4 regions of the Corallincola platygyrae genome follow, and region 2 is predicted to be linked to each of the others. Evidence: predicted binding sites of a transcription regulator. Region 2 holds the regulator's gene; each other region holds the start of a gene.
What was found. Region 2 encodes sigma-54, which starts transcription at its own class of promoters, with help from an activator protein. Its sites were predicted from a motif close to GTTGGCACGNNNNTNGNNT; they were not measured.
Positions count from the first base shown of each region.

Region 1: the regulator sigma-54 is predicted to act here: its motif matches at 1,273-1,291, upstream of fliE (flagellar hook-basal body complex protein FliE).
Region 3: the regulator sigma-54 is predicted to act here: its motif matches at 2,049-2,067, upstream of ABEA14_RS06900 (PEP-CTERM sorting domain-containing protein).
Region 4: the regulator sigma-54 is predicted to act here: its motif matches at 1,164-1,182, upstream of ABEA14_RS02135 (flagellar basal body rod protein FlgF).

Region 1 is NZ_BAABLI010000004.1:359,074-362,322, forward strand. Features, by position in the region: gene ABEA14_RS02245 (sigma-54-dependent transcriptional regulator) at 1-1,169, shown strand, start outside; gene fliE (flagellar hook-basal body complex protein FliE) at 1,344-1,670, shown strand; gene fliF (flagellar basal-body MS-ring/collar protein FliF) at 1,701-3,249, shown strand, end outside.
Region 2 is NZ_BAABLI010000029.1:7,899-11,147, forward strand. Features, by position in the region: gene ptsN (PTS IIA-like nitrogen regulatory protein PtsN) at 1-203, opposite strand, end outside; gene hpf (ribosome hibernation promoting factor) at 211-498, opposite strand; gene ABEA14_RS16675 (RNA polymerase factor sigma-54) at 527-2,032, opposite strand; gene lptB (LPS export ABC transporter ATP-binding protein) at 2,123-2,848, opposite strand; gene lptA (lipopolysaccharide transport periplasmic protein LptA) at 2,851-3,249, opposite strand, start outside.
Region 3 is NZ_BAABLI010000008.1:276,229-279,477, reverse strand. Features, by position in the region: gene dnaB (replicative DNA helicase) at 1-804, opposite strand, end outside; gene ABEA14_RS06900 (PEP-CTERM sorting domain-containing protein) at 1,277-2,005, opposite strand; gene ABEA14_RS06895 (S9 family peptidase) at 2,272-3,249, shown strand, end outside.
Region 4 is NZ_BAABLI010000004.1:331,890-335,138, forward strand. Features, by position in the region: gene flgE (flagellar hook protein FlgE) at 1-1,050, shown strand, start outside; gene ABEA14_RS02135 (flagellar basal body rod protein FlgF) at 1,224-1,985, shown strand; gene flgG (flagellar basal-body rod protein FlgG) at 2,012-2,800, shown strand; gene flgH (flagellar basal body L-ring protein FlgH) at 2,817-3,249, shown strand, end outside.

The sequences.
Region 1 (3,249 bases), on a different contig from region 2:
TCAGGTCTATCCGCAGCAAATTACCGCAATTGCCAGTACTGATGATGACAGCTTATGCCACGGTGGATGCCGCTGTGACGGCGATGCGCGAAGGTGCCAACGATTATCTGGCAAAACCTTTTGCCCCTGAAGTGCTTTTAAACCTGGTCAGCCGCTATGCACCGACGGAAGGTAAAGAGCGCTATTCCCCCGTGGTCGGAGACCCGGCCAGTGAGCAGCTATTAGCTTTGGCAGCCAAGGTCGCGGCCTCAGAAGCGAATGTGATGGTGCTTGGTCCCAGCGGTTCAGGTAAAGAAGTGCTGGCGCGCTATATTCATGACAACTCGCCTCGGGCAGACGGCCCCTTTATTGCCATTAACTGTGCTGCCATCCCTGAAAATATGCTCGAAGCAACACTGTTTGGTTATGAGAAGGGCGCATTTACCGGCGCATTACAAGCGTGCCCTGGCAAGTTCGAACAGGCGCAGAACGGAACCATTTTACTTGACGAGATCACCGAAATGGATCTGGGTCTGCAGGCTAAATTACTGAGGGTCCTGCAGGAACGTGAAGTGGAGCGGTTAGGTAGTCGCAAGACCATCAGTTTGAATGTGCGCGTTTTGGCAACCAGTAACCGCGAGTTAAAACAAACCGTTACTGAGGGCAAGTTCAGGGAAGACCTTTACTATCGATTGAATGTATTTCCGCTTACCTGGAAGCCGCTGAACCAGCGCCCGGGAGATATCATTCCATTAGCTGAACATCTACTGGCGCGGCATAGTCAGCTTTCTGGCACCGCTGTACCTGAGCTGACAGCAGCAGCGAAACACCGGTTGCAGATGCATGCCTGGCCGGGGAATGTCAGGGAGTTGGATAACGTCATTCAGCGTGCCTTAATCCTTCAGTGCGAAGGGCGAGTGGATGCGACCGATCTGATTATTGAAGATGAGATGCAGATGCCTGTAACTGAGCCATTAGTGTCGACCCACGTTGAAGAAACAACCGCAGCAGATGACGGTGATGGTTTAGGCGGTGAGCTTAAAATGCAAGAGAATCAAATTATTCTGCAAACACTGGCGTCCTGTCAGGGGCGTCGGAAAGATGTCGCTGAGAAGCTGGGGATCAGCCCTCGCACCCTAAGATACAAGCTGGCGAGAATGCGTGAAATGGGCATCGAAGTGCCAGCGTAACAAGTTCTTAGCATATTTGATGGCGGGCAATTTGCCCGCTTTTCAATTGGTTAACAAAACAAACTCCATTATTTCTCTTCTACTTTCTTGCCAATGTAAATAACTTGGCAAGCTCTTTGCAGTTTATGTTCCCAAGAGCGAAAAATTGACGCGAAATGCGTTGGGAGCATTCAGATGCAAGTTAAAGCACACGACCTATACAGCGAAATGCAGGCGATGATGCGCCAGGCCCAGGGAACCGAAATGCGTCCCGATGCCGTGGCTACTAATAACGCTGGAGATAAGTTCGGTGGTTTACTCAAAAACGCAATCGACGGCGTCAATGATCTGCAGTCACAGACTGGACAGTTGAGAACAGCCTTCGAAATGGGTGATCGCAGTGTCAGTCTGGGCGATGTAATGATTGCTTCGCAGAAATCGAGTGTTGCTTTTCAAGCTACGGTCCAGGTTCGGAACAAGCTTGTAGAGGCCTACAAAGAGATTATGAACATGCCGGTTTAACCCGCTGTTCATTGGTACGGAGATTAGATTGTGGCTGAAGCAACCCCGAATACAGAATTGATGGTCCCTCAAGATGGGGCGGATACAGGAACGCAGGCGGATACCGAAGAGAAGAAGTCGTCGGTGCTTTCGCATTTAGGCAGTGTTGATGTCTTGCGACAAATAACCATTATCTTGGCGCTCGCCATCAGCTTGGCGATTGGTGTGTTTGTATTGATCTGGGCGCAAGACCCGGAGATGCGTCCTCTGCCAAGGATGGAAAGTGATGAATTGCTGCAGACACTGGATTTCTTCGACCAGAACCAGATCAACTATCGCCTTGACCGTGACACCATTTTCATTCCCGCTACCGAATACCAAGACATTAAGTTGAAGTTGGCCCGTGCTGGCCTGGGTGCTGAACCTGCCAATGGTACGGACATCCTGATGCAGGATATGGGTTTTGGTGTAAGCCAACGCCTGGAGCGTGAACGTCTCAAGCACAGTCGTGAACAGCAACTGGCTCGCACCATTGAAGATCTCCGCAATGTTAAGCGTGCTCGCGTGTTGCTCGCTATCCCTCAGCAGTCTGTATTCGCGCGTCGTGAAAAGAGCCCCAGTGCCACGGTGGTTGTGACTGTGGGCCGTGGCTCAACCTTGAGTCGCGAAGAAGTCGATTCAATCGTTGATATCGTTTCCTCTGCGGTCAACGGCATGGAGCCAACACGAGTGACCGTGACTGATGCCAGTGGTCGCCTGCTTAACTCGGGTTCACAGGATGCGTTGTCTGCCAGGTCTCGTAAAGAGTTTGATCTGGAGCGCCAGCGTGAATCTGAATACCTGAACAAAATCGACTCGATCCTAATTCCCGTTGTGGGCTTAGGTAATTACACCGCTCAGGTAGATGTCACCATGGACTTTACCTCCGTAGAGCAGACTCAGCGTCGATTCAATCCCGACCTGCCTGCGCTGCGCAGTGAAATGACCATCGAAGAAAACTCTGTAGGCAGTGCCATCGGTGGTATCCCAGGTGCGCTTACCAATCAACCACCTGCGCAGGCAGATATTCCTGAAGTTGCTGGTGGTGGCGCTGCTGGTGGTGGCGGGACCCCAGGTCGTAGCCATCGTGAAGCAACGCGTAACTACGAGCTGGATACGACTTTGAGTCATACCCGTCAGCAGGTAGGTGTGGTGCGCCGAGTGAGTGTATCTGTTGCTGTTAACTATAAAAACGTACCAAACGCAGAAACTGAGGGTACCGACCTTGTGCCTCGTTCTCAGCAGGAGCTGTCAAACCTCCGTCGCTTATTGCAAGGTGGTCTGGGCTTCAATGTACAGCGCGGTGACACGCTGGAAGTAGTCACTATTCCGTTCGTTAAAGAGGATGAACTGGCTGACATCTCTGTGCCTATCTACGAACAACCTATGTTCTGGACTGGTATGCGCATGATCACCGGTATTCTGAGTGTGCTTATCCTGGTACTGCTGGTAGTGCGTCCAATGCTGCGTAAGCTGACAGCGAAAGAGGATGATACAGCAGATGAAGATAGAGCATTGCTCGACGGCGCTGTTGCCCGCGGTATCGAAGGTGGATTGCTTG
Region 2 (3,249 bases):
CCATGAGGAATAGCAATACCATTTCCAATACCTGTACTGCCCTTTTTCTCTCTATCCAGAATGCTTTCAAAGATCATTTTGCAGCCGTGATCCGGCAGGTGCTTGGCAGCCAGTTCGCTGGCCATCTCAAGCACTCGTTTTTTGCTTGAACCGTGGACTGCACTTCGAGTGCAGTCCAGGCTGAGAATGGATGATATATCCATAGTGTAATTAGTGCGCGTTTAGCTTTTCTTTATGTTTAATTACTTGTCGATCGAGTTTATCGACCAACGCGTCGATTGCGGCATACATATCTGAATGCTCTGCGTTAGCAAATATCTCACCACCATTTAGGTGCAGTTTTGCTTCTGCTTTTTGCGTTAACTTCTCAACGTTGAGGATAACGTAAACGTTATTGATGTGGTCGAAATGGCGCTCTAGCTTAGTGAACTTTTCATTCACATAGTTTCGGAGTGAATCAGTAACTTCGACATGATGGCCGGTAAGATTGATTTGCATAGACCTCATCCTTTTATTGGTGAGCTTTTTACAGCAAGCTCTTTCGCTGATTTGACGGTGGGATAGACAAGGACTCCCGATACTTGGCGATCGTTCGTCTTGCTACCTGAATTCCCTGGTCTGCCAGTAGGTCAGCAATTTTGCTATCTGACAAAGGCTTGCTGGGGATTTCAGCCGCCACTAGTTTCTTGATCAGTGCTCGAATAGCTGTTGAGGAGCATTCTCCACCCCCTTCAGTACTGACGTGGCTGGAGAAGAAATATTTAAGCTCGAAGATACCTCTGGGGGTATGCATATACTTTTGTGTGGTCACACGGGATATGGTTGATTCATGCATATCAACCGCTTGAGCGATATCGTTAAGCACCATTGGCTTCATCGCTTCATCGCCGTATTCAAAGAAATCCCGTTGAAACTGAACAATGCAGTTTGCCACTTTCATCAGCGTATCATTGCGGCTTTCCAGGCTCTTGATGAACCATTTTGCTTCCTGCAGATGAGAGCGAATGTACTGGCTGTCTGCTGAATTCTTCACCGTGCGGCTCATGGCAGCATATTGCTGATTTACTTTGAGTTTAGGTACGGCATCAGGGTTGAGCTCTACAACCCAGCGACCGCTTTTTTTGGTCACCGATACGTCTGGAATCACGTATTGTTCTTCGCCACTGATCACCGCACTGCCTGGGCGAGGATTAAGTGACTGGATCAAGCGGAGAACTTCGCGTAACTGGTCTTCCTTGAGCTTGCTTTTACGCATCAACTGGCGATAGTCACGGCTGGCGAGTAGCTCGATATGATTGCCCAGAACCTGCTTACATTCTTTCAACCAAGGTGTATCTTCTGCAAATTGGTTGACCTGCACCAGCAGGCACTCTTGCAGTGAGCGAGCGCCAACGCCGATCGGGTCAAACAACTGAATACGTTTGATTACAGCTTCAACTTCATCCAGCTCAACCGCTTCTTCATCTTGTCCGAGCGCGGTAAGAATGTCTTCTGCTGACACAGTCAGATAGCCGGATTCGTCGATGGCATCAATGATGGCGGTGGCGATTGCACGGTCTACGTCACTGAATGGAGTCAGTTGCATCTGCCACTCGAGGTGGCTTTGCAGTGAATCTGTTGTCTCGCCCTGATAGCTGAACTCACTATCGTCGCCGTAGGAGGCTCCGGAAACTGGCGCTGCAGAGAGGTGATCATCCCAGGTGCTGTCTACTGGAAGTTCGTCAGATATCTGCTCTTTGTTGAGTGCTTCCGACGTTTCAACCGCAGCAGCATCATGTTCGTCTTGGAAACCATCGTTGCTGTCAGCTGATGCCGTTTCAGCTTTTTGAGGAAGATCTTGAGCCTCGCCGTTGACAGGCTGCTCAGCTACGTCGCTTTGTTCTGTCTGTTCCAGAAGCGGATTATTGTCGAGCGCATCCTGAACTTCCTGCTGGAGGTCCAGAGTCGATAATTGCAACAGCCGAATTGCCTGTTGCAATTGCGGCGTCATGGTAAGTTGCTGGCCTAAACGTAACTGTAATGACGGTTTCATTTACTTCCGTGACAATAAAAAAACGCACTTGCTTACAACGGACGTGGAGTTCGAGTGAGAGACTAAAAAATGCGTCACCCGTTAATTAAACTATAGCTGGAATTGCTCGCCGAGATACACGTCACGTACCTTTTGATCCGATAATACATCTTCCGGCTTGCCTTTGGCTATCAACTCTCCGTGGCTAACGATGTAAGCGTACTCACATACATCCAGAGTCTCTCTCACATTGTGATCAGTAATCAAGACACCAAGACCTCGATCGCGTAAGTGTTCAATGATTTTCTTGATATCGGTTACAGATATTGGATCTACTCCTGCAAAAGGTTCATCCAATAAAACGAACTGAGGCTCTGCAGCCAGTGCTCTTGCTATCTCAACTCGTCGACGCTCACCGCCCGACAGAGACATTCCTAAGCTGTCACGAATGTGAGTAATGCTGAACTCTTCAAGCAGCTGCTCCAGTATTTCCAGTCGTTGGACCCGGCTCAGTTCAGCGCGGGTTTGCAACACGGCCATAATGTTGTCGGATACAGACAGCTTGCGAAAGATGGAGGATTCCTGTGGTAGGTAACCAATCCCCTTGCGTGCGCGAACGTGCATGGGGGATAGAGTGACATCTTCATCATTGATTGTGATGCGCCCTTTATCATTTGGTACCAGGCCAACCACCATATAAAAGGTGGTTGTTTTGCCCGCCCCGTTGGGGCCCAACAAGCCGACAATTTGGCCCTTGTTTAACGCCAAAGAGACATCTTTCACCACTTGGCGCCCTTTATAGCTTTTTGCCAGATGGTTGGCGGTGAGGGTTGCCATGACTATTCGGTATCCTCTTCTTCATCTTTCTGACCCAACTGCTGTTGCAGCTGTTCGGGTAAAAAGATGGTTGTGACGCGGTCACCTTCCTGTTTGCCGCTTTCAGCCACCAGTTTTTGCTTGGCGATGTCGTAACGTATCAGCTCTCCTTGCACCACACTGTCCTGTTGAGTCAGGGTCGCGCCACCGGTAAGAATTAACGTCTTGTCCGCCAAGCGGTAGCGTATCTCTTTTGCTTCTGCTGTCATGGTGCGACCATTTTCCAGCAGTTGACTGAATTTTGCGGGTTCGCCTGCGGCGATCAAAACTTCTTTTCCCGCACCTGCAGACTGTTCAACCTGAAGGGTGTCAGCAAAAATCTTCAATGTGCCTTGAGTAACGCTGACATCTTCAAAGAACGA
Region 3 (3,249 bases), on a different contig from region 2:
CATCTCCAATGAGAAGATGAGCACAGGTTTATCCTGTCTCAACGCTGCATTTTCACACAGGTTCATGGCAAAGGTGGTTTTACCCATTGATGGACGGGCTGCAACAATAATCAGGTCACTGCCCTGCAAACCGCTGGTCATCTTATCCAGATCGGAAAAGCCGGAAGATACACCAGTGATACCGTCCGTTGGATTGCGGAACAGGTCTTCAATTTTGGAAACCGTTTTACCCAAGATGGAGTTCAGGTCCTGAGGCCCTTCATCCCCTTTACTGGCACGACGTTCGGCAATGGCGAAGACTTTTGATTCCGCCATATTGAGCAGCTCAGCACTGTCACGCCCTTCGGTATCAAAACCCGCTTCAGCGATCTCATTAGCCACGCTGATCATCTCGCGAACAACCGCACGCTCACGCACAATTTCAGCATAGGCATTGATATTGGCGGCACTGGGGGTGTTTTTCGCCATCTCACCGAGATAGGCAAAGCCGCCAGCATCATCGAGCTGGTTTTCGTTTTCCAGGGTTTCTGAAACGGTCAACAGGTCAATAGGCTGGCCGCTTTCAATCAGCCGCGCCATCGCTTCAAAAATCAAACGATGTGAGCGTTGATAGAAGTCGTTGTGACCCACACGTTCAGCAACACGGTCCCAGGCTTCGTTATCCAGCATCAAGCCACCCAGCACCGACTGCTCCGCTTCAATAGAGTGCGGTGGTACTTTCAGCGCTTCAACCAACTGGTCTCGGTCGCGCTTAAAGTCTTTCTTAAAGTTACCCTTAAAGGATGAGCTGGGTGTAGACGCCATCTGAACTTAAAACCTGATTAACGAGGGTCGGTTATTATCGCTAATACCGCCCATCGAATAAAGCAGCTAAACCTAAACTAGATCCAATAAATCGATTTTATTTGGAGAGGAGTGTATTCGATACCATGCGCCCGCGTCAGGCATACGACCGCCATGGATGGCGGAAATGGCGAAAATGCAGGAGTAATTTTCGGCCGTACTTCCTGTACACAGCGTGCCCCGCGAAGCGTAGTGGGTATCATCGCTCTAGTGCATTTGCATGCCCCACGAAGTGTATTGGGTACCGTGCACCCGCGTCAGGCATACGACCGCCATGGATGGCGGAAATGCCGAAAATGCAGGAGCAATTTTCGGCCGTACCTCCTGTACATCGTCGCTCCTGTGCATCCATGCACCCGCGACATACCGTACTTCCTGTACATAAAAACGCGCCCACAGGGGGCGCGTTAAATCTAGCCGCTCAGTTTCTCTTTTAGCTTTGGTGACGTCGCCACACCAGCCAACCAAAACCAGCAACCAATAATCCAAACAAGGCTAAAGGTCCTGGCTCAGGCACAATACGAGTCGTCGTAATTTCAAAACCACCAGCAATGCCTTTGAAGCTACGTTCCTCGTCATCACCGGTTCGTTGCATACGCAATCCAAACGCATTGATATCTGTAAGCTCAGCATCTAAGCCAGAAACATCAAACTTAACCAGCATATCGAACAGATCGTCATGTTTGTCCAAAGCGATCAGTGAATCGAATGTACCGTCAGTTAAGGTATCGGTTGGCAAACCATTAAGGTTCGCGTTGGCCTCAAATGCTGATGCATTGGTGTCGTCTTCCTGATCGAAGCTAACCATTACAGGTACCGAGTGATCATACACCATCCAGCGGCCGGCATCCTGCAATGCGCTCTTCCATGTAGCATCGATGTCGAGATCAAAACCAAGGGCTAAAAAGGCACCATCATCATCACCGCTGGTATTGAAATGAAACAGCCAAGTGTCATCCACATCACTGTTATCTGTTATCAACAGGTCCAGAGTTGAAGGCGGAACCGCATCGTCCGTGGTAGTAAATCCAAAATCATCATAATCAAGACAGACTTCGTTTGAAGCAGTCACATACGTATCGCAATCCACTAAAGCAGCAACAGAATGCCCAGACAACAGGATGGCGAATACGGCAGAAAGTGATACAGCTGCTCTCATCATTCTTCTCCGTTATAAATACAAACGCCCATACCTAATTTGAGTGATGCATATCACAAGCCAATTTCACAAAGCTCATATATTCAATGTGTTAACTTCACACTCAAGGAGCCATTGGAAGAAACCGTAAAATAAGCAAACACTAACTTTCAATATAAACCCATCCCCTGACTTCACCAGGTGAGCCAATGCCCGTGCTGAGGTATACTGCCGCAACGGTGATACGCCGACTCCTCCAGAGAAGATAATAAAAACCTTAGGATTCCAGCATGAAAAAGGGCCTTATTTTAGGGTTGAGCCTGGCAATTACTGCCTGCGCATCAACAACACCGGAGTCTGATGCTCAGCTCCAGTACACAGCCCCCAAGAAGATCACTCCTCCCGCTGTCGATACGCTTAAACCAAGTGAAACACTGACATTGGAAAAGATCATGGCTCACCCCGATTGGATGGGTAACGCGCCTTTAGCGCCGTTTTGGAGCGATGATGGCAGTCACCTTTTCTACCAACAAAAGGTTGTCGGCAAAGAACAGTACCAACTGGTTAAACGTGCTGTTGCTGGCAGCGGCAACGGCGATGTAGTCTCCCTTGCAGATGAATACCGATTCGGCAAAGCTGCAGGCGAGTTAAGTCCAGATAACCTTAATGTTGCCTATAGCTGGCAAGGAAACATCTTACTGCGCAGTGTTAAAGACGATACCGTTCGCGTCCTGACACAAACCAGCAACCAGGATGCTTCCCCACTGTGGCTAAGCAACGAGTTATTGGCATTCAAACGCGGTTTTAACTATTTCACCGTGTCTCTCTCCTCAGGTCAGATTCAGCAACTGACCGACTTGCAACTAAGCGAAGCCCCAGAGGCAGTGCCAGAGCCTGAAGACCATATTGCTCGCGAACAGCACAAGCTGATCGCTTATGTCGCACTGAAACAACAAAGAGCGGCAGAAAAAGATGCCGAGAAACAGGCTCGTTTGGCCGATGATCCCACTATGGCGGTAGCGCCCGTTTATTTGGGCGAAGGCAAAGAGGTGATAGAAACCAGCCTGTCTCCAGCCGGCGACCGACTTATCATCGTGTTGCGTGAAAAACAGGAGCGCCCAGATGGCGACATCATGCCGAATTACATCGGTCAGGATGGACGCATCGAAAGTGTCAGCGTTCGCCAACGCGTACATGACCAAAAAGCCCCTGAAGTCAGCTTCTGGAGCCTGGGTCTGGCTAACAACGAATTACAGCAGATCGATACC
Region 4 (3,249 bases), on a different contig from region 2:
GCAGAAGATTTGGATGTAAACCTGACCAGAGCAGGGGCCTTCAAGCTTGACGAAAATAGTTTTATGGTGAACTCCGCTGGCCAGTTCTTGCGGGTGTTCCCAGTAAACCCTGATGGTACAGTGTCTTCAGTTGCATTAGCCTCGACGATCCCTTTACAGATCCCATCTTCAGCCGGTCAGCCCCAGGCGACACAGAATGTGGATATCACGTTGAACTTGCCTGCGAGTGAGGTGCCACTGGATCCAGCAAACTTCGACCCAACAGACAATACGACCTATAACAATGCGACGTCACTGACTATTTACGACTCATTGGGACAGAGTTATGTCCAAACCACCTATTACGTGAAAGATGTTAACGCCGCTAACCAATGGGCCATGTTTACTACGGTAACCGATGATACCGGTGCTGTACCTGTAGATATTGTGGCGCCACCTGCACCGACAACACAACCGGTGGGTGCCAATGGTCAGTCTGGCGTCTATATGAACTTTAATGCCGATGGTACTGTGGCGTCTGTTAACGGTGGCAACCCGGTTACTACATTACCATTAGGTGTTGCGCCACCAGCAGGTGCCGGTGTGAATATGAATGGTGCGGACGTCAACCAGGCGATCACGCTTAACTACAATAACCCCACTCAGTTTGCTGCGGCGTTTGAGGTTCAGGCATTGTCACAGGATGGTATTACGGTAGGCCGCCTAACTTCCGTCGACATTGGTACTGACGGCTTGGTAAATGCTACCTACAGTAACGGCACAACCCAGCCTCTTGGTAAAGTTGCTGTCGTGCGTGTAGCCAATGAACAAGGTTTATCGCCTGTGGGTAATACTTCCTGGGCAGTATCGCAGAGTTCTGGTGATCCCATTGCCGGTGAGGCAGATCAGGGTTCTTTCGGTCGTATTCTGTCGGGTACGCTGGAGCAGTCTAACGTGAACCTGACTACCGAGCTGGTAGACCTTATTACGGGTCAGCGGAACTATCAGGCCAACTCCCGCTCATTGGAAGTTAATAACACTATCACCCAGACCATTCTTCAGATCCGATAGTTGATCTAAGCCGGTCTCTTTTGCCGCTCAATATGAGCGGCATTTTTTTGCCTTTTACTTTTGGCAGTTCTCTTCCCTACCTTTTTACTGCCTACATATCAAACGCTTAAAGTTCTGGCACACCAATTGCAAATTCAACGTCAGATAGTATTTATTTTGACGCTGAGGTTCCTATGGACCGCATGATGTACCTCGCCATGAGCGGCGCTAAGCAGAATTTTCAGGCCTTAGGTGTTCATGCCAATAATTTGGCGAATGCTAAGACTACGGGTTTTAAAGCAGACCTCGAGCAATCCAGAGCCATGCAAGCGTTTGGTGAAGGGATGCCGACCAGGGTTTTTGCCATGACAGAGAATCCTGCCTCCAGTTATCGGATCGGATCTTTGATGACCACCGACCGCTCTCTTGATGTCGCCGTGAAGGGCGATGGCTGGCTGGCGGTTCAAGATGCTGAAGGCCAAGAGGCCTATACCCGAGCGGGAGATCTGAGAATTACACCCGAAGGTATGATCGAGAACGGCATGGGGCGTGCGCTGATCGGTGATGACGGCGCCCCCATCTTCGTACCTCAGCCCTATGCAAAGATCGAAGTGGGTGGTGATGGCACGGTATCGGTTCTGCCGCAAGGCGCACCACCAAACGCGATAGCAGCGGTAGGCAGAATTAAATTAGTTCGTCCAGACAACGCCAACCTGGATAAAGGTTTGGATGGTCTGTTCCGGCTGAAAGAGCCTGGTCCGTTGGGTTCCACCATTGCGCCAGCAGATATCGACGTCAAGTTAATGAGTGGTGTTCTTGAAGGAAGTAACGTCAATGCGGTCAGCGAGATGACCACAATGATCAGTCTTCAACGCCAATTTGAAATGCAAATTAAGATGATGCGAACAGCAGAAGATATCGACCGTTCTGGCGATCAGCTGTTGCGTCTTGGCTAATCACTGAAGAGTAAGGAGTTAGCATTATGAATCCCGCACTTTGGATCAGTAAAACAGGCCTCGATGCCCAGCAGACCGATATCTCAGTGATCTCCAACAACCTGGCGAACGCCAGCACTGTTGGCTTCAAAAAAAGCCGTGCGATTTTTGAGGACCTGCTTTATCAAACTATTAATCAACCCGGTGGCTTATCGTCGGCAAATACCGAATTGCCTACCGGTTTGATGCTTGGCGCAGGCGCTAAGGTTACAGCGACTCAGAAGATTCATACCCAGGGTAACCTACTGACCACTGATAACTCGATGGATTGGACCATTCAGGGACGTGGCTTTTTCCAGATCCTGTTGCCTGATGGCAATATCGCCTACACCCGAAATGGCCAGTTCACGTTGAATGAAGACGGCCAGATGGTGACCAACGGTGCTGGTTACGAGCTGCAGCCAGCCATCACGCTGCCGCCAGATGCACAATCCATGACGGTTTCAGTCGATGGAGAGGTATCTGTTCGCCAGCCCGGCAGCACTGACAACGTCGTCGTAGGCAATGTCACTATCGTTGATTTTGTTAACCCTAGCGGCCTGGAGCCGATCGGCGAAAACCTATATCTCGAAACTGGGTCCAGTGGCGCAGCAACTGAAGGAACTCCCAGCCTGGATGGTTTTGGCTCTATTCGTCAGGGCATGCTGGAGACATCCAACGTTAACGTAACTGAAGAGTTGGTAAACCTCATCGAAAGTCAGCGGGTGTACGAAATGAACTCTAAGGTAATTTCGGCGGTTGACCAGATGATGTCTTACATCAACCAGAACCTTTAAGTGGGTGGGTAACGTTATGAAAAAGCTCTTACCACTAGTGTTGCTCGGACTGACAGGGTGTGGCTCTGTCTATCAGGTGCAGCCGGATGACCCATACTATGCGCCCCTCATACCTGAAATGCCTGAAGCCCAAATGGTGCTGACAGGTTCCATGTTTCAGGATGTGACAGCACAGAATCTCTATTCGGATATCAAAGCGCGCCGTATTGGCGACATTATCACCGTCAATCTGGTTGAAAACACCAAGGCCAACAAGGGCGCCAAGAGTGAGCTCGATAAAGAGACCTCTGTTGAATATCTGGCACCTACTATGTTTGGCCGACCGGTAACCATTGGTGGCAATACCCTGGACGTCGGCATTGATAACACCACTGAGTTTGAAGGTGAGTCCAAGGTTAACCAGAACAACTCTTTATTGGGTGCAATCTCAGTCAGTGTGGTTCAGGTTC